Regions from separate parts of the Shewanella sp. ISTPL2 genome, predicted to be linked through region 1. Evidence: riboswitches for the same ligand, from Rfam matches in the RefSeq annotation. Region 1 holds a riboswitch; the other holds the start of a gene.
What was found. A riboswitch is a leader RNA that binds a small molecule or an ion and turns the genes downstream of it on or off. The one in region 1 is predicted to bind cobalamin.
Positions count from the first base shown of each region.

Region 2: linked by a shared signal. The riboswitch ahead of HUB64_RS08455 (ABC transporter ATP-binding protein) and the one ahead of HUB64_RS07820 (TonB-dependent receptor) in region 1 are both predicted to bind cobalamin.

Region 1 covers NZ_JAAPAV010000001.1:1,734,276-1,744,727, forward strand. Annotated here, with positions in the region: gene rbsK (ribokinase) at 1-339, opposite strand, end outside; gene rihA (pyrimidine-specific ribonucleoside hydrolase RihA) at 359-1,315, opposite strand; gene HUB64_RS07815 (hypothetical protein) at 1,550-2,992, shown strand; cobalamin riboswitch at 3,127-3,362, shown strand; gene HUB64_RS07820 (TonB-dependent receptor) at 3,471-5,432, shown strand; gene HUB64_RS07825 (HDOD domain-containing protein) at 5,711-6,439, shown strand; gene HUB64_RS07830 (LysR family transcriptional regulator) at 6,519-7,424, opposite strand; gene metE (5-methyltetrahydropteroyltriglutamate--homocysteine S-methyltransferase) at 7,625-9,895, shown strand; gene queG (tRNA epoxyqueuosine(34) reductase QueG) at 10,001-10,452, opposite strand, start outside.
Region 2 covers NZ_JAAPAV010000001.1:1,893,430-1,903,881, reverse strand. Annotated here, with positions in the region: gene HUB64_RS08480 (cobyric acid synthase) at 1-627, opposite strand, end outside; gene cobU (bifunctional adenosylcobinamide kinase/adenosylcobinamide-phosphate guanylyltransferase) at 733-1,359, opposite strand; gene HUB64_RS08470 (adenosylcobinamide-GDP ribazoletransferase) at 1,356-2,144, opposite strand; gene cobT (nicotinate-nucleotide--dimethylbenzimidazole phosphoribosyltransferase) at 2,251-3,333, opposite strand; gene HUB64_RS08460 (iron ABC transporter permease) at 3,466-4,596, opposite strand; gene HUB64_RS08455 (ABC transporter ATP-binding protein) at 4,593-5,474, opposite strand; cobalamin riboswitch at 5,574-5,788, opposite strand; gene HUB64_RS08450 (histidine phosphatase family protein) at 6,010-6,735, opposite strand; gene metH (methionine synthase) at 7,005-10,452, shown strand, end outside.

The sequences.
Region 1 (10,452 bases):
GGCAACGCCAATCGTATTCTCACCGTTATCACCGATAAAAATCATGGCAGTGCCAGTGCTCAGTCCGGCTATTTGGCGGATCCCTTCTGCACTGATGCCATCTTTCATCCAGCTTTGACGCATATCATCGCCGATACTGTCTTGGCCGAGATGGCAGATAAAATCAGTGCGTGAACCTGATTTGGCTAAGCGCGCGCAGGCGACGGCTTGATTGGCCCCTTTGCCGCCCTGTTCGAGGCGGTAATCTCGGCTCATTAAGGTTTGCCCTGCAGCGGGCAGGTACTCAAATTTCATCACATGGTCGGCATTTGCACTGCCGATAACGAGTATCTGGCTCATAGAAGACTCACTGTCATTTTTATCTGCGATTGAGATAAGTTGCATCATAGACGCGTAAACTGTCTACCAGTAAATCGACAAAGCCTTGCCTATCGATCCCAAACAGCACAGTCGCATTGGCGGCTTTACCTGTGAGCTGATAGCGATCGACCACTGTCATGCCTAAGGTTAACTCACTTTGGCTTTCAATCCCGACCCAACAATCTTGTGCTTCAAACAGTTCAGGTTTAAGCAACCAAGCGATAGTGCAGGGGTCGTGCAATGGCGCACCAATAAAGCCCCATTTAGGATCTCTGTGGTAAATCATAAAGAAATCCAATAATTCGGCGACGCACTGAGCAATTGGATTTTGAATCGCGCGAATGCGTTCTATGTCTTCATCCATGATTTGCGCCTGATGAGTCACATCGAGCCCACACATAGTGATGGGAATACCTGACTTAAAGACGATATCGGCAGCTTCCGGGTCGACAAAAATATTAAACTCGGCGGCTGGTGTCCAATTGCCGACACCGGCTGCACCGCCCATTAGCACTATGCGTTCGATCTTGGCGTGTAATTCGTGGTGGCTGGCGAGCAAAAGCGCGATATTGGTGAGTGGTCCTGTGGGAATTAAGGTTACTGGCTGATGACTTTGGCGAATTTGCTGCGCCATTAGTTCAACTGCGGTAATGGCTTGAGGACTAAAACTTGGATTAGGCAATGCAGGGCCGTCGAGTCCGGTTTCACCATGGACATTGTCGGCAATGATTAATTCGCGAGCTAATGGCTTGACTGCGCCGCCAGCGACAGGAATATCACTGCGATTTAATAAGGTTAAGATCCGCAGGGCATTATTGAGCGTTTTATCCGGCGTTTGGTTACCGGCGCTGGTGGTGACGGCCAGTGGAACCAGCTCTGGATGGGCGAGAGCTAAAATGAGCGCAATAGCGTCGTCATGGCCGGGATCGCAATCCAGAATAATAGTGCGAGTCATACTGTTACTCCTTTAAACAGCGGTGATGGGGGCTTAGAATAGCATGCCATCAGTTAGGCGCTAGCCTGTGTAGGGGACTTGCAGAGTAAACTGTGAGCATTTTCGTCTTTTTATCAACAAGCTGCTAGAATTCTGCCCATTTTTGACATTAGGCGATGTTAGGTAAATCCATTCTCGCTCTGTCCGCTGCACAACATTGAATGACATCTCCAAGCAAATATAAGGAAATAAGTAATGCTCACTCATCGAATCACTTGGCCTAAGGTTTTACTCGTGGGCATGGTTGCCATGCAGATCTCTGGCTGTAGCGATCCTCAACCTATGGCCGTTGTGGAAAGTAATAACGAGTCATTGCTACAGTTTGATAACGGTAAACTCATCCAATTTAAGGAAAATCCGAGTCCACAGTATCGCCATATTCCTTGTGATTTACCCGCAGTCGAGACTGTGGTCACCAACAGTTCGGCCTTTGCGGCGTTAACTACATCCGGTGAGGTGATCACTTGGGGTGACAGTTATGCTGGCGGTGATAGCCGCGAGGTGACGGAGCAGCTTAAGCAAGTGAAGCAAATCGTCCCAGTTAAGGACGGGTTTGCCGCGCTACGTCAAGATGGCACTGTGGTGTACTGGGGCAATGCGGGAAAATATAGCCTCGACAAAGCCCTACAAAACCGCATGACCAATATTACCAAGTTGTTCGCCAATCAAGAGGCCATTGCCGCCCTTGATGCCAATGGCAAGGTGCATACTTGGGGTTATGGCCCCTACGGCGGCAATAGCTTACATGTGCAGGATCAATTAGTTGATGTTGTCGATATCTTTGCCAGAGGTCGCAGTTTTGTCGCCCTCAAAAAAGAGGGCAGTGCTGTGATTTGGGGGCAGGTTGAAGAGTCGACCAATATGAAAAAGTTACTCCCGCAGCTTACGGATGTAGCGAAGATCGAATATTTTCAACACACTTATGCCGCCTTGAAAAAGGACGGCACTGTGGTGAGTTGGGGTTGGCGCAGTGATGCTTACTCGATCCGCAGCGCCTTAAAGGATGTGGCGAGTATGACGGCAAACAATTGTGCCTTTGCGATTTTAAGCCCTACGGGGGATGCGCATTTTTGGGGCGATGGGATTAACTGTGGTGTCGATTGGATTAAAAAAACCGATATCACAGGGGTAAAAGAGATTATCAGCATTGGCTCGGGCTTTTTATTACTGCGGGATAAGGCCGTGCCGCAAATAGTGGCCGACGATACTGATTACGCTCATATGTTTGGGTTTCACTATGCCCAAGAGATTCTTGATAAATATTGGCAGGAAGGCAGCGTCATTACTCGAGGGCCAGCCTCCTTTGTGTTTACGCGTCCCGATGGCAAAGTGGTGCCTGTTGGTTATCGCGCCAACCGTGAAAATGTGGAGAAGTTGATTGCACGTATTCCGCGCCTTACTTGGTTAGATGGCGCAAATGACGGTTATGTTGGCATCAGCGAAAAGGGGGAGTTGGTCTCTTGGTCGATGAATTTGCCAATGTTCGACAAGTCGCCAGTGCAACCTGCTGACTCGTTAGTGATTAAACAGCTGGATTTTACCCCCGTTGCCCAATGCGAAACCCCTGAGCAGCGTCAGGCGATTTTGAGTAAAGACAGACCAAAACCTGCGGCAAAAAACTGGGATGGTGTTTTCTAGCTCATGTGAGTTTTCTCGCTAATTTGAGATTAATGGACTTTCATCCGTATAGACGTCTATAATGCGCGCTCTCAGGTCTGATATGCCCTGAGCCTTGTTGGGCGTTAACAGGTTGTACGCCCTTTGAACCTAATTTTGAGTCAACCTTCTGTGGTGCTTGCGATGATAGCGTCGTGAGATAATCGGGAAGCCAGTGAAATTCTGGCACTGCCCCCGCAACGGTAAAAGGTGAGAGACGACCGCGTTTGATTGGTGTGTTCAAGACAGAACCCGAAAGTCAGAATGTGAAAGGTCAGTCTCGCGTTAATCTAACTTTTAATGGACTAACATAGCCTAAGTCCGGAGACCGGCCCTAAAGGTGTTTTTGAGATTTCGGTGGGCAGATCTCAAAATGCGATAATCACCGTCAGTATTTACGACTGAATTAACGGTATCGTGGCGTCAATGCCCCGTTTTCCTTGCAGGAGTTAAAGGTAAAATGGGAACAAATCCAACAAAAATCGCGCTGCTGATCGGCAGCCTATGCAGTTTTTCAATTATCGCGCCCGCTGTGGCGGCTGACGATACCAGCACAGCTAAAGTCGACGAGCATCTTGTCGTGATCGGCCGCTCTGATAAGACCCCGTTAAATATTGCCGCCAATGTGAATGTGATTGATGCCGCTGCAATTGAAATGAGTGGCGCGACTAATTTGACCGACGTCTTACGTGGTCAAAGCGGTATTCAAATTTCGGATAACAATATTGGAACTAGCTTTGCGATGCGCGGTTTTAGCGCCAGCACTGCCGTTAATAACACGCTGATTTTACTTGATGGTCGTCGTCTCAATAATATCGATATCGCAGCGCCTAGCCTTAATGCCATTCCGCTTAATCAAGTGGATCGTATTGAAATTTTATCGGGTAGTGCAGGTGTACTTTATGGCGATCAAGCCGTGGGCGGGGTGATTAATATTGTCACTAAGTCCCCTGAAAATACTGGCGGCAGCGTGCAGTTATCCGGCGGCAGTTTTGATACCTATGAAGGTCGTGGTGATGTGTCTGGCGCGATCAACAAAGATTGGCGTTACTTTTTCACCGGTAGTTACAACCAAGGTGACAACTATCGCCAGCATAATGCCAACGAAACCGGCTCTATTCTTGGCCGCATTCAATATAAAACAGCCACAGACTCGTTCTTTGTTGAAACCAGCTACTACGATAACGATCGTGAAAATCCGGGCTCGCTTACTGAAAAGCAATTTAAAGACGATCCCCGTGCTTCATCAAATAAGGTAGAGTATGCCCACGAGATGACCACTGCGGCGCGAACGGGTTACCAGCATCAGCTTAATCAAAACTGGGCGCTGGCGGCGGATTTAGATTACAGCGATACCTTAGTGTCTTCTCTTAATTGGGGGGCGAACAGCCATAACACACGCTCACTGTTAATGTTTAGCCCTAAAGCGTTAGCGAATTACAGTACGCGTCAAGGCGAGCTAAACCTAGTCACAGGTTTAGACATCAGCCGTGGCAAGGCTGATTTTGACACTATGGCACGCAGTAATGTGCAGCAAATGCAAAGCGCCTATCTACAAGCTACAGTGCCTTTAAGTCATACTTTAAGTTACGTTGTGGGTGGACGATATGCGCGGGTGACCGATGAGTTAGTCGATGGCAATGTCTATCCTAATGGCATGGATTTAGACGAAAATGCCCACGCATTCGAACTGGGTTTAAATTACCGCCCAACTGCGGAGCACAGACTCTATGTGCGCGCCGATGATAACTTCCGTTTTGCCAAAGTGGATGAGCAAGCTTATACATCGCCGGGCGTATTTGGCTTAAAGCCGCAAACAGGCCGTTCCTATGAGGCGGGTTGGGATTGGGCTGTCGCTAGTCAAACTCTGCGAGTCAGCCTATATCGTCTCGATTTAGAGGATGAAATTGTTTATGACTCGAGTGCAGTTAAACCCATTGGTGGAAATTTCAACGGTGCAAACGTCAATGCTGACGCTTCTCGTCGTTATGGCGCGGGTGCCGATTGGGATTGGCAGATCACTAAAGCGCTGCAGCTAGGGCTGGAATATAACTATACCGACGCCGAATTTACCGATGGTGCTAACGATGGCAAAGAGCTGTCTTGGGTGGCAAAACACACGGGACGCGGTTATGTCAGCATGGATTTTGCTGAGCATTTCCAAGTATTTGCCGAAGCTATCTACACGGGTGATCGTTTTCTCGAAGGCGATAACGCTAATCAAGGTGATAAGCTAGCAAGTTACGTGCTTGGTAATTTAGCCTTGAATTATAATCGTGATGCTTGGCTTGCCAGTCTGCGTATCGATAATGTATTCGATAAAGATTATGTCAGTGCAGGTTATTACGGTGGCGATTGGGGGGATAGTTACTATTCTGGTCGAGGCCGTGATATTCGTTTCACTGTGGGCTACCGCTTCTAAATATTAATGAGCTATTTAATAAAAAGCCAGACTCAGTCTGGCTTTTTATTTTTTACGCTGAGTTCAAAGAATAAATCTTAAAATAGGTATAGTCTTGAATATCGTTTTAGTAGAGTGGTTTAATTGTCGTTATCTATAGTGTTAGCGGGCAGTCATTACTAAATAGGAGTAATTTATATTTTACTCTGCTGTTTATGGCTGAAATTCTTAGTATTTTAGGTATGATGTGAGCTGTAACCGAATCATCTTATTGTTAATAAACAGGTGTAAAGTGTCTTATGACTGATCTTGAGCAACAGGTTTTTACTCAAGTTAGAGCTATCATAGCGAACGAAGAGCAAGTGATTGGCCGCCGAGGAATTCTAATTCCACTCAAAAAAGCGATTCTTGCTGAAGGCGACATTCGTAATGTGATTGACATTATCTCGAGCGATCCCGCATTGGCAGCGCACATGCTTATGCGCAGTAATTCCGCGCAGGCTGCTGTAGTGGAAAATCACAAAACTCGCTCGTTGAAAGAAGCTTTGATCCGCTTAGGTCAAGTTAATATCTATCGCTACGCCTTTACGTTCTATTTAAAAGAACGCCTCGATGAACTGCCACAGCCCTATAAAAAGTTGGTCCAAGGTTATTGGAAGCTGACTGAAGATATTGCAACGGATGCGGTAGATAGCTTAGCGGATATGGAAGGTGTGGAGGTTGATGCTGACGAAGTACAAACCTTAGCTCTGTTCAGTGTGTTCGGCCAAATTATCGCACTGACCGCATTTGCCTATTTAAATGCTAATGCCGAACAGTCATTTCCTTTAAGTGTGATTAAGTCATTGATTGATAATCAACAACAGACCTTAACCATCGAAGCGTTCGAGGCGTTAGATCTCGATCAGGATCTGCGTCAAGAATTTATGATCGCCCATAATTTGCGTCAGACCCGTAATCCTAATTCATCAGGGTTGATACTGCGCCGTGTCTTGTCTATGCGTGGATTGTTGATGAATCCGCTGTAATTTGTCGATGCTATGAAATAGTCATTTGACTCAATAAACAAGCCTGCATTCGCAGGCTTTTTACTCTATGTCACCCGCATTAATTCGTCTTCTGCTGGCGGGATAAACCTTCCCTCGCCACCAGTTGTAACCAATTTTGGATCAATGCAGAGTTAGCACTGTGGCGGCGATAGGCACCAAATAGCGGTCGTTTCAGACCTTCTTGGCCGAGTTTTACCGTAGCGAGACTCAGTCCATGTCCTTCATTAATCGACCAGCTTGGCAGTGCGGCTATGCCGTCTTTACAGGCGATGCGTTGCAATAACATCATGGTTAAATCACAGGTTTTTTGCTCGCCCGCCTCTATGCCCGCAGGCTCTAAAAAGTGGCGATAAATATCTAAACGTGTCAACGGCACTGGATAACTGATAATAGGCAAGTGTGCTAATTGCTTAGGGGTGACATAGGCTTCTTTCGCTAAAGGATGATCCTTAGCAACCACTAACTTCACTTCAAAATCAAACAAATGCTGGTAGGCGAGTGAATGCCCAGGCACAGGATCTGAGGTTAATACAATATCCAGTTCACCCATTTCTAAGGCATTGAGCGAGTCGAACAGATGACGGCTCGACAAGTCTAACTCGGCTGCCGGATGATCTTGCCTAAATTGCTCCATCACAGGCATTAACCAGCGAAAACAGCTATGGCACTCAATGCCGACCCGCAACTGATTGGTTTCGGTTTCCAGCCCATTCTTCAAATCTGTCTCTGTTTCTAACACCTTAGGCAAAATCTCTTCGGCCAGATGCAGCAGGCGTGCACCTTCTTGGGTGAATGACAGTGGCTTACTCTTACGCACAAAAATGGGCGAGTTAATCCTTTGCTCCAACTCCTTAATCTGGTGGGAGAGGGCGGATTGAGTGACAAAACGTTTTTTGGCTGCGCCCGCCAAACTGCCGCTTTCTTTCAGGGCCATTAAGGTTCGCAGGTGTCTTAGTTCGATCATGTTCACTCCAAGTGAATTTCGCTCATGTTGTGCTTGAAATCAATTCGGTTGCTGGAATAGAGACTAACACAATAAACTTCTAGACGTCCAGACGCCCATTGTTATTTATCAAGGCTGAAGTGCTTAAAAGTGCCAAGAGAAAACAATCTGGTGGGTGCAAGTGCCGAATGTGGCTTATCTCAAATAAAGGAAGATAGAGTATGCAATTAAATAGTCTTGGGTTTCCCCGTATTGGGCGTCGTCGTGAATTGAAATTTGCCTTAGAAAAATACTGGCGTGGTGAGAGCACTCAGGCACAATTACGTGAAGTGGCGAGTGAACTTCGCCGCACCCATTGGCAGTGGCAAGCTGCTGCGGGCATTGAGCAAGTTCCCGTAGGTGATTTTGCCTTTTATGATCAAGTGCTGACCTTAAGCGCGACTTTAAATGCCATTCCTGATCGTCATCGTGGTGAAGGGGCAATCGATCTCGATACTTTATTCCGTGTTGCCCGCGGCAGAGCGCCAACGGGTCAAGATGCGCCAGCCTCTGAAATGACCAAGTATTTCAATACTAACTATCACTATCTGGTACCTGAGCTCAGCCAAAACCAAGAGTTTTCGATTGCCTATGAGCAGTTCTTTGATGAAGTCAGCGAAGCGCAGTCCTTAGGTTATAAAGCAAAACCTGTGCTACTCGGCCCTGTTAGTTACTTGCACCTTGCTAAAACTGTGGGCCAAGAGTTTGATAAGTTAAGCTTATTACCCAATTTATTAACTGCTTATGCTGACATTTTGGCGCGTTTTGCTGCTCAGGGAGTGCAATGGGTACAGCTCGATGAACCTATTCTCGCATTGGAATTGGATGGTGAATGGCAAGCGGCGATCACTGAGGCGTATCAAGCCCTCAGCATTACTAAGGTGAAGATCCTTCTTACCAGTTACTACGGCGGTATCGCACACCATCAAGCGCTGGTATCGACCTTGCCGGTCGCGGGGTTGCATGTCGATTTAGTCACAGCGCCGGATCAATTGGCAGTCTTTGCCCATGCGCTTGGTCAAGATCAAATTTTGTCGGTGGGTGTGGTCAATGGTCGCAACGTGTGGGCGGCAGAGGCGGATTTGATTGCCGAACGCATAGGCACGGTTGCCCGTGATCTCGGAGATCGCTTGTGGATCGGTACTTCTTGCTCACTCCTGCACAGCCCTGTGGATTTAGAGGTAGAAGCCACGCTTGAGCCCGCTCTGCGTCAACAACTCGCGTTTGCGAAGCAAAAATTACTCGAACTTGCCAATGTGCGCCAATTGCTACTGGCACCTGAATCGGTCGCGGCAAAAGAGATTGTGCAAACCTGTTTGGCACGCCGTGAGGCGAAAGCGCAGGCCGCCGACAGTCAAGTGATTGCCCGCGTTGCCGCGTTGACATCTGCCGATTATGAGCGCGTCAGTGATTTCACCGTACGCCAAGCAGTGCAGCAGCAGAAATACCGTTTACCTCTGTTGCCGACCACCACCATTGGCTCCTTCCCACAAACACCAGCAATCCGTGGACTACGCAGTCGTTGGCGCAAGGGCGATCTGAGTGATGCACAATATACAGAGCAATTGCAGCAAGTCACCCGCGATACTATCGACCGCCAGCTTAAACTCGGTATCGATGTACTGGTTCATGGTGAGGCCGAGCGCAACGATATGGTGGAATACTTTGGTGAGCAGCTTGCGGGCGTTGGCTTTACCAAAAATGGTTGGGTGCAAAGTTATGGCTCACGCTGTGTTAAGCCGCCGTTGATCTATGGTGATGTCAGTCGTCCAAAGGCGATGACGGTCGATTGGGCCGAGTTTGCCCAAAGTCTCACCGACAAGCCTGTAAAAGGCATGCTGACTGGCCCGGTGACGATTCTGCATTGGTCATTCGCCCGTGAAGATATCGGCCGCGATGTGATTGCGACTCAGCTGGCGCTGGCGATTCGTGATGAAGTGGTGGATTTACAAAATGCAGGTATTGGCATTATACAAATTGATGAGCCCGCCTTCCGTGAAGGTCTGCCATTGAAACAAAGTGAGTGGCAAACCTATTTAGATTGGGCGGTTAATGCCTTTAAACTCAGCGCTGCTGGCGTGACTGATGAGACTCAAATCCACACCCACATGTGTTACAGCGAGTTTAACGACACTATTGCCGCGATTGCCGCCATGGATGCCGATGTGATTACTATCGAGACTTCGCGTTCACGGATGGAGTTACTCAACGCCTTTGAAGATTTTGAATATCCCAATGAAATCGGCCCCGGTGTGTATGACATTCACTCGCCAAACACCCCAAGTGTGGAGGCCATGGTGCACTTAATCGAGAAAGCGGCGCAAAAAGTGCCCGTACGTCAGCTGTGGGTCAATCCAGATTGCGGCCTAAAAACCCGTACTTGGGATGAAGTTGAACCTGCACTGAAAAACATGGTCGATGCCACGCGAGAACTACGTCACCGCCTTGGTTAATATTATGCTTGAGTGAAATATTTTTTTACTGAGCTTATTGAGCTTATTGAATTAGTAACAGCGGATGCTTATGCATCCGTTGTTGTTTATTGCTTGTCGACTAACTTAAGCATCTCGCGGTAAGCCTTTTTCGATAATGCGCACCATACGCTCGGTTTTGCGGCGGGCTTTTTGTTGTTCAGTTGCAGCGCTTTCAGCAAGGCGCGATTGCTGGGCATTAAGCGCCCATTCAATATGCTCACGCACTATCTCATCGATATCTTCGCTGTGATTGCGGGCGTTAAGTGCGGCAACAATGCTTGGGCTTGCGGGAGCGTTACCCAGTGCTACTGCAATATTACGTAGCCAACGTTTATGTCCAATGCGACGAATGGCGCTGCCTTCAGTTTGTTTAAGAAACTCGGCCTCGCTCCAAGCAAAAAGGCTGAGAAGGTCAGGTTGCTTTAACTGCGGACGAATATGAAAGTCAGTTTCTTCAGTCAGCGGCGCTTGGCGATTGATGGGACACGCGAGTTGGCAATCATCGCAGCCATAGATGCGATTGCCCATGAGTGGCC
Region 2 (10,452 bases), 160 kb from region 1:
AAATACGCCACCTTTATCGATATCGGCAATGATAATCACAGGACAATCTACGGCTTCGGCAAATCCCATGTTGGCAATATCGCCCTCGCGCAGATTGATCTCCGCCGGACTGCCCGCGCCTTCAACCACTATGGTTTGATACTGGGCCGTCAATCGCTCGAAGGATTCCAGCACAGCGCCAAGCGCCATTGCCTTATAATCCTTAGATTTAGGCCCAAAAAAGGCCGAGGCTTCGAGTGTTGTCAGGGCTTTGCCATGAACGATAATTTGCGCGCCCGTGTCCGAGCTTGGTTTAAGCAGTATGGGATTAAAATCGGTATGGGGCTCAAGATAACAGGCCACGGCTTGCAAGGCCTGTGCGCGGCCAATCTCGCCGCCATCAATAGTGACAGCGCTATTGAGCGCCATATTTTGCGGCTTAAAGGGCGCAACCTTAATCCCCTGACGAGCGAGCAAACGACAAATGCCTGCGACTAAGGTGCTCTTGCCCGCATCCGATGTAGTGCCCTGCACCATCAAGACTGCCGCGCGCCGAGGTGAATTAACCGCAAGCGTATTAACTACAGGTGTGTCAGCGGTATCGAGTGCATTAGCACAGGCTGTGTTGTCTGTGTTTGGAGAGGACATAGGTTTAAAAGGCTTATTCTAGTTTGCAGTCATTAACATAACAGCTCAGTCTAAAAATCACTTAAGTATGCAACTTAAGCTTAAAACGTGGACTGAGCCCAAAGTCTAAAGTGGTTTCAATGCTAAGGGTAAACCGGCGACCACTAAGGTGACATTGTCCGCTAAGGTCGCCACGGCTTGATTTAACCAGCCTGCTTCATCGACAAATTGTCGGCTCAACTCACCTAAGGGCACTATGCCAGAACCGACTTCGTTACTGATCAAAATCACCACTCCCTCAAGCTCGACAAGGGAATCCACAAAAGCGGTTTTCTCGGCCTGCCAACTCGCATAAGCTTTATCGTCAGAGGTTGAATTGCCAAAGGTGGAAACGGCAAAGTCAGTCGCATTCCACTCAGTCGGCGCGGGTTCATCATCGATGTTAACGTTCGATGCAAGTAATTGATTCGTTAGCCAAAGGGTTAAACAGTCTACTAAAATCACTCGCCCAGGTTTTGCTAACCGTTTTAGCAGTGCAGTGAGGGCGAGCGACTCTTCAAACAATTGCCATTCGATACCATCGTCCGATCGTCCCGCTTGATGCTTGGCGATACGTGTCGCCATTTCATCATCTAGCGCCTGCGCCGTCGCCACATAGCATGCATCGAAGCCGAGCGCAGTGTACTGACGCACTAAGGCTTCGCCGTAGCGACTCTTACCGCTACGGGCGCCGCCTAGGACGAGGTGGATCACAGAATGTTACCCACAACGAGCAATACAAAATAACACACGATTTCAGATATTTGCTGCGCCGCGCCTAAGGTATCACCCGTGTAACCGCCAATCTGGCGTCTAAAGATCACTATGATCAAACGGCGCAGTCCTATCATCACCAATAGCAATGATAATGCCGCTAACCCCTTGAGGAATAGCAGCACTAATACGCCGCTGGCGATCAGGATAAGCAGCTCATTAATGCCTTGATGTTGCGATAGCGGCTTAGACTTACTGGTCTCGTCATCGCGGACATACTTTTCGCTAAAAATGATACTGGCTGATACCACACGGCTCACAGTGTGCGCGACGATAAGTGCTGAACCCGCCACGACAGGATCGTACAGGGCCAACTCGACTAACAACTGCCATTTCAGCAGCAGGGCCAACATCAGTGCCAGTGCGCCATAACTGCCAAGGCGCGAGTCTTTCATGATCCGCAGCTTGTCTTCAGCCGTCCAACCCCCGCCAAAACCGTCGAAGGTATCGGCTAGGCCATCCTCGTGGAATCCGCCCGTGAGCAAGACGCCAACCAACATAGCTAAAAGAACAGAAACGCCAGCGGGGAGCCAGTTCTGCGTCAGCCAAAACACTATGGCGCTTAACAAACCGACCAGAAGACCGACGAGACCGAAATAACGGCTGGCCTTATTCAACTTATCGCTATCGACTTCGACCCACTTAGGCATAGGAATGCGGGTAAAATAGCCCATGGCAACTAAAAATAAATCTATCTCTTTGTGCCAGCTTTCGCGTTCTGACATAAAGCATCCTTAGTGAATTCACACTTGCTGCAAGGTTTAAAATTAAAACGGTTGGCTAAAAAGCTATTATTTTAAATAAGTAAAATAAGCGACTTAGCAGAGCACATCATACAACAGCCTCAATCCCCGCATCACTAAAACTCGCCATTTGATTGTAAAAATTTACTGAGGCTTGAATAAGCGGTAATGCCAACGCAGCCCCCGTACCTTCGCCTAATCTCAGCCCTAGGGATAATAAAGGTTTAGCCTGCAAAAATTCTAACATTCGCAGATGACCTTGCTCATCGGATTGATGGGCAAAAATCAAATAATCACGCACATTAGGGGCGATTTGCACCGCGACTAATGCTGCCGCTGTCGCGATAAAACCGTCCACGACCACCAGCATTTTACGTTCAGCGGCAGCTAACATAGCTCCCGTCATCTGCACAATTTCAAAACCTCCTAGGCAAGCTAACACTGACTTAGGCCCAGTTAAGGCGCTTTGATGCAGCAATAACGCAAGCTCAATCAGCATCAATTTACGTTCTAAGGTTTCACTATTAATGCCAGTACCACGGCCGACACAATCAATCACATCCAGCTGCATGATCGCCGCCATAATGGCCGCAGCAGAGGAGGTATTGCCTATGCCCATTTCGCCAAAGGCGACTAAGTTACAACCCGCTTGATGGTGACGTTCAATCAAATCGCGCGCCATAGCAAAGCCTTTATCGACGGTTTCAAGCGCCATCGCGGGCTCTAAATGGATTGCACCCGTTCCAGCACCAAGACGTTGATCAATAATGCCTTCACCCCCTTCAACTGGCGTTAAAATACCGCAATCGATCACTTCGAGCTTAAAGCCCACCTGCCGACAAAAAACGTTAATCGCCGCGCCGCCATGGGCAAAGTTTTGCACCATTTGGTGAGTCACTTCGCTAGGGGCAATCGACACGCCTTCTGCGGCAATGCCATGATCCCCCGCAAACACTAACATGGTTGGATGGACTATTTTGAGCACATCCGTTTGTGGCTGCTCCGTTTGTTGTAAATCAGTCGCTTGCACGCGGGCAATCTGCAAGGCTAAGGATTCGAGCTGACCTAAGGCACCGGGCGGCTTAGTCTTAAGATCAATTTTCTGCAGAATCACCAGATCCTGCGCTTTACTCACAGGGCTTATTTGAAAAGACACGGCTGACTGAGACATCCACACTCCACTTTGTAATCTACATTAAATAACCACAACGCATCCCGCGTCTATGACGAACATGTCCAATTGTGCATTTCCAATCGCGGGTGGGATATCAACAGAAATACTGATTATCCCGTCAGTCTGCACTTACGACATGACTCTACGCTTACGCAAAATCAGCAAAAAGAACATGCTACCTATGGCGGCCGTGATAATGCCCACGGGCAACTCTTGATTCCCCAATAAACAGCGCGCTAATACATCAATCCACACCATAAATAATCCGCCCACCAGCGCCGTTAATAAAATCGGCTGACGACCGGGAAACAGCATGCGTACTGTATGGGGGATCATTAACCCGACAAAACCGATACCGCCGCAAGTAGCCACCAAAATAGCGGTAATCAAGGAGCAGAGCAGCAACATATTGAGCCGCAGCTTAGGCACATTCACCCCTAAGGTATGCGCCGTTTCATCCCCCGCCTGCAACGCCATGATCTGCCGTTTCATGCCTAAAATAATGAATAAACTCGCACCAATCACCAGTGTCGGCAGTACTAACAAGGACCAACTGGCCTTTGCAAAACTGCCTAAACTCCAAAACAGCACAGAGGCTGTCGCCTGCGGACTGGCGAAATACAGCAGCAGACTCGTTAATGCGCCGAACATAAAGGAGGTCGCCACACCAGAGAGCAACATGCGCTCCACTTGACTATTAAGCCCGAGCCCAGACAAGGCAAGCACTATCAACACCGATAAACTCGCGCCAATAAAAGCGCCCAAGGGTAAGCTAAACCAAAGTAATCCAGACAAGGCACCCGAACCGCTAAAAAGCCCAGAATATGCCGCCATGCCCGCATTATCAAAAAATCCAGAGCCAGTGAATAAGGTCAACATCACCACAGCGCCAAAGGACGCGCCTGAGCTAATGCCAAACAAATAGGGATCGGCGAGCGGATTGCGAGTCACGGTTTGCAACACACTGCCCGCCAGTGACAAACCCGCACCCGCCACAAAAGCCAGTAAAATGCGCGGCAACCTGAGCTCCATCACAATGCGCTCAGTCATGCCATTGGCTTGGGTGAGGTTCGTCGCCTTATTGATAAACACTTGAATAACATCCGTAAAACTGATGTTCGCCGCACCAAAACTCGTCGCGGCAATAGGTGTTATCAAAGTGATGATACCTAATACGAGCAGCATCAGTTGTTGTCTCGTCAACGGTGTCACGATACGCCCCAAATATGAGATGAAATATTTTTTACTCCCCTGAGTCATCCACCCTCGCCTCGCTCGTTCAGGCCATGATCTACATGGTGGTAACCATAAAAATAGCTGATTAAGGGCTTTTTATGTTGTGGATGGGGCGATACCTGAGCACACACGCCAAACACATCGCCAATTCGCGCCTCGGTTAATACTTCGATTGGCGTCCCCATAGCGCTGACTTCCCCGTTATGGATCAACAACAAACTGTCGCACAGGGCACTGGCTAAATTAAGATCATGAATAGAGGCAATCACGCTGATGCCAAGACTACGCACCAATTCGAGGATTTGAATTTGATAGCGCACATCGAGGTGGTTCGTTGGCTCATCGAGGATTAAAAGCTGCGGCTGCTGCACTATGGCGCGGGCAATTAAGGCGCGTTGCTTTTCACCGCCGGATAAGTGTTCATATTGTTGGTGCATCTTATGGCTCAAGCCGACTTTCTCTAAAGCCTTAGCAATACGCTCAGTATCACAGCTCGAATTGGTATCGAACATACCCTTGTGGGGCGTTAAGCCCATGCTGACCAATTGCTCTGTGGTGAGGTCAAAATAGTGCGGTGTATCCTGCTGTACTACGGCGACGCGACAGGCAAACGCCTTGGGCGACAAGCGCTCAATATCTTGATCAAAAAGGGTAATTTTGCCCTGAGTCGGGCGAACAAACCGATACAAACAGCGCAGCAAGCTAGACTTGCCCGCACCGTTAGGGCCAATCAGCCCCAGCATCTGCCCCGTTGGCAGCGTAAAGTTAATATTGGAAAGTATGGTTTTGCCATCGATACACCAGCTCAACTGGCTCACATTAAGTGCGACTGATGGGCTCAATGACGGGTTAGTGTCACTGTCATTCACGGGGCTGTTAGTTTGGATTGCAGAAAGTTTCACCTAAGCGGCGCTCCTATCGAGTCCAAACCTGTATAAAAAAAGGTTGTACACATTGTCATCTGCTCCCTCGAGTCACCCGCTCGAGAACTAAGGCTGCACGCAGCGATAACAGAAATAGGCAGGTCTCCTGACTTGTAGAAAAGAAGGAGCTAGGCTCTAGAATCTAGAATCTAGAATCTAGAATCTAGGTGCTTCTTTAAACTACTCACAGTTGCGGGCACAGTTCGGGCTGACTGACGAGCAGCTCCCCGATTCCCTATTATGTTTGGGTTGATATGCTCTTTGTTAACAACGCCACTATTAATTAAAACAGCGGAGCGATTCGAACAAAGAGAGTCTATTCCCAACACCTATTTCTGCGACGTTATCACTCATTGCGCATGTAATACGCTATCTCGTTCAAACGTCAGGGAAAAGCATTATCCTACATCTATCCCATTAGGCAATGCTGTTTAAATCAGAATATTTTCATGTCAGCTTATTCTCGCCAAACGATCACGCCTAAACCATAACTCCTAGGTCGTGAAATAAGGCCTCAACACCTGCGCCCACTCGGCCAATCTAAACGCCAATAGCAGGCACCCTGTTCATCTTGCAGCACATTAATGCTCACCACGGCCGCCACGGGTAAATCGAGTTGACTATAAAACCCCACCGCCCGTTCAACCCCTAAGGCACGCGCCATTAAGTGACGGATCACCCCGCCGTGGGTCACGACCCACACTTGAGTGGCAGGCATATTATCAGCGGTTTCATTAATGGCACTGTTTTCATTACCCATTTTATGTGAGTCAAGGGTCAATCGTTCAAACTCGGCGGCGAGTATCTGGTCAATCGTCCCATTCACCCGCGACTCAAAACTTGCCATAGTTTCACCATTAGGCGGCGGAGTTTGCCAAGGGTCTTGCCAATACGCCGCTAAGCGTTCGCCCTCTTGTTGATACAGTTCATCGAGCCGACAACCGTCCCAATCACCAAAATCAATTTCCTGTAAACCCGACAAACACTGCGCCTGCAATGGCCTTGACTCAGATATCTGTGCCGCCGTCGAATGCAGCTCGGCGGCAAAAGCGTGGGCAAAATCGGCGCAGCGGCGTGAAGTCGAGCTATAAATCGCGCTACACACGCTGGCCTGTGACTCAACTGCAGCCGACATTTGTTGCCAACCCTTTTTGCTTAAAGGCACATCCACACGACCCCGCAAGATAGCGCCGCCTTCACACTCACCGTGGCGTAACAATAACAATCGAACTTGTTTCATATATGCCTTTTTAGTTAGGGACTAGATGCTAGGAACTCAAGCCGAGGGCCTAAATTCTAGATTCTCGATTCTCGCTCCTAATGCCTTTGACTTTCATCTTGCCCTGACAATCATAAGTCGCGTATTATGGACGTCTATACGTTTAAATGTCCAAAACAAATTTTTAAGAACAAGTATTCAAAAAATGTCGGCAGACGACAATAAAATGCACTTAGCATAACAATGGCCGATTTTTGGACTTAACTTAGCTGTATTTAAGGTAATTATTTATGACGATACCCTCAACCAAAGCCAGCCAAATATTAGCAGACATTCGCAAACAGCTTGCAGAGCGCATTCTGATCTTAGACGGTGCCATGGGCACTATGATCCAAGGCTACAAGCTGGAAGAAGAGGACTATCGCGGCGAACGCTTTAAAGATTGGCACACTGACGTCAAAGGTAACAACGACCTCTTGGTCTTGTCACAGCCTCACATCATCAAACAAATTCACACCGACTACTTAAATGCCGGTGCAGACATCATTGAAACCAACACCTTTAACGCCACCACTATCGCCATGGCCGACTACGACATGCAGTCGCTGTCCGCCGAAATTAACTTAGTCGGCGCGCGACTCGCCCGTGAAGCCTGTGATGAAGCCTTTGCTGCCACAGGCATTCCACGCTACGTCGCCGGTGTGTTAGGCCCCACTAACCGTACGTGTTCGATTAGCCCTGATGTGAACGACCCAGGCTATCGCAACGTCAGCTTCGATGAGTTAGTGACTGCTTACAAAGAATCCACTAAGGCACTGATTGAGGGCGGCGCGGATATCATTATGGTCGAGACCATATTCGATACCTTAAACGCCAAAGCCGCGCTGTTTGCGATTGAATCGGTATTTGATGACTTATTTGGTCAGCATTCTAAAGACAGATTGCCGATCATGATTTCGGGCACCATTACCGATGCCTCTGGCCGCACACTGACAGGCCAAACGACCGAAGCCTTTTACAATTCCCTTCGCCATATCAAGCCCTTATCTATCGGTCTTAACTGTGCACTTGGGCCAAAAGAATTACGCCCCTATGTGGAAGAATTATCCCGCATCAGTGAGTGTTATGTGTCGGCGCATCCGAATGCAGGCCTGCCGAACGAGTTTGGCGGTTACGATGAAACCCCAGAAGACATGGCGAATGTGATCGAAGATTGGGCGCGCGAAGGCATGCTCAATATTATCGGCGGTTGTTGTGGTAGTACGCCTGAACATATCCGCGTGATCCGCGAAGCGGTGAGCCGTCATGACCCGCGTATTTTGCCGGACATTCCAGTCGCTTGCCGCTTGGCAGGTTTGGAACCACTGACTATCGACGCCCAATCCCTGTTCGTTAACGTGGGTGAGCGCACCAACGTCACAGGCTCGGCTAAGTTTTTAAAGTTGATCAAAGAAGGCAAGTTTGAGCAAGCGCTCGATGTCGCCCGCGAGCAGGTCGAAAGCGGCGCGCAAATCATCGACATCAACATGGACGAAGGCATGCTCGATGGCGCCGAGATCATGCACAAGTTTTTGAACTTGATTGCCTCTGAGCCCGACATCAGCCGCGTACCTATTATGATCGACTCCTCTAAGTGGGAAGTGATCGAAGCTGGCCTCAAATGTATTCAAGGCAAGGGCATAGTTAACTCTATTTCCCTCAAAGAAGGCGAAGCCAAGTTTATTGAGCAAGCCACCTTAGTGAAACGCTACGGCGCGGCGGCCATTATCATGGCATTCGACGAGCAAGGTCAGGCCGACACTAAGGCGCGTAAAATCGAAATTTGTACCCGCGCCTATCGCGTACTGGTCGATAAGGTCGGCTTTCCGCCCGAAGACATCATCTTCGACCCAAATATCTTCGCCATCGCCACGGGTATTGATGAACACGACAACTATGCCGTCGATTTTATTGATGCCATAAAAGCGATTAAAGCGACCCTGCCCCATGCAATGATTTCGGGCGGCGTGTCGAACGTGTCGTTCTCGTTCCGCGGTAACAACCCAGTGCGCGAGGCGATCCACGCCGTATTCCTCTACCACGCCATCAAAGTCGGCATGGACATGGGCATTGTCAACGCGGGTCAGTTAGCCATTTACGACGATATCGATCCTGAGCTTAAAGTGCGGGTCGAAAACGTGGTGCTTAACTTGCCCTGCCCAGTTGAAGGCTCAAGTAATACCGAGCAGTTACTTGAAATCGCAGAGAAATTCCGCGGTGATGGCGCGCAGGTGGGCAAGAAAGAAGATTTAGAATGGCGCAGCTGGCCGGTGAGCCAACGCTTATCTCATGCGCTAGTGAAAGGCATTACCGAATTTATCGATGAAGATACCGAAGCCGCTCGCCAAGAAGCGAAACGTCCGCTGGATGTGATTGAAGGCGCCTTGATGGACGGCATGAACGTGGTCGGCGACTTGTTCGGCTCGGGCAAGATGTTCCTGCCGCAGGTGGTGAAATCGGCGCGGGTGATGAAAAAAGCCGTGGCCTACTTAAACCCTTATATCGAGCTAGAAAAGGTCGAAGGCCAATCTAACGGCAAGATCTTGATGGTGACGGTAAAAGGCGACGTGCACGATATTGGCAAGAATATCGTCGGCGTGGTGCTTGCCTGTAACGGTTTTGAGGTATTCGATTTAGGTGTGATGGTGTCGGTGGAGCGAATTCTCGACGCAGTGAAAGAACACAATATCGATATCATCGGCATGTCAGGCCTCATCACTCCGAGTCTGGACGAAATGGTGCATAACGTGAAAACCTTCCATCGTGAAGGCTTAACCATTCCGGCGATTATCGGCGGCGCGACTTGCTCGAAAATCCACACAGCGGTAAAAATTGCGCCCCATTATCCCCATGGCGCCATTTATATCGCCGATGCCTCCCGCGCCGTGCCTATGGTGAGTAAGCTCATCAACAACGAAACACGCCAAGCGACCATAGACGAAACCTATGCTGAATACGACGACATGCGCACTAAGCGTCTATCCCAAGCCAAGCGCAAAGAGATAGTGTCACTCGAAGCGGCCCGTGAAAACCGCTGCCAACACGATTGGGCCAACTACACCCCGTTCACGCCAAACGTGCTCGGTCGCCAAGTGTTTGATAATTATCCGTTAGAAGATTTAGTCGAGCGTATCGACTGGACACCGTTTTTCCGCTCGTGGGAATTGCACGGCCATTACCCTGAAATCCTCACAGATAAAGTCGTCGGCGTCGAGGCGCAAAAGCTGTTCGCCGATGGTCAGGCCATGCTCAAACAAATCATCGAAGAAAAGTGGCTCACGGCGAAAGCGGTTATCGGCTTATTCCCAGCCAATACCGTGAATTACGACGATATCGAGCTCTATACCGATGAGTCGCGCACCACAGTCGAAATGACCACACATCACCTGCGGATGCAGCTTGAACGTGTCGGTAACGACAACTTCTGCCTATCCGACTTTGTTGCGCCAAAAGACTCTGGCGTCGCCGATTACATGGGCGGCTTTGCGGTGACCACTGGCCATGGCATAGACGAACATGTGGCACGTTTTGAAGCCAACCACGACGACTACAACGCCATCATGCTCAAATGCTTAGCCGACCGTTTAGCCGAAGCCTTTGCCGAGCGGATGCACGAACGGGTACGTAAAGAGTTTTGGGGTTATGCGGCCGACGAGCAGTTAAGTAACGAAGCCTTAATCCGCGAGAAATACAAAGGCA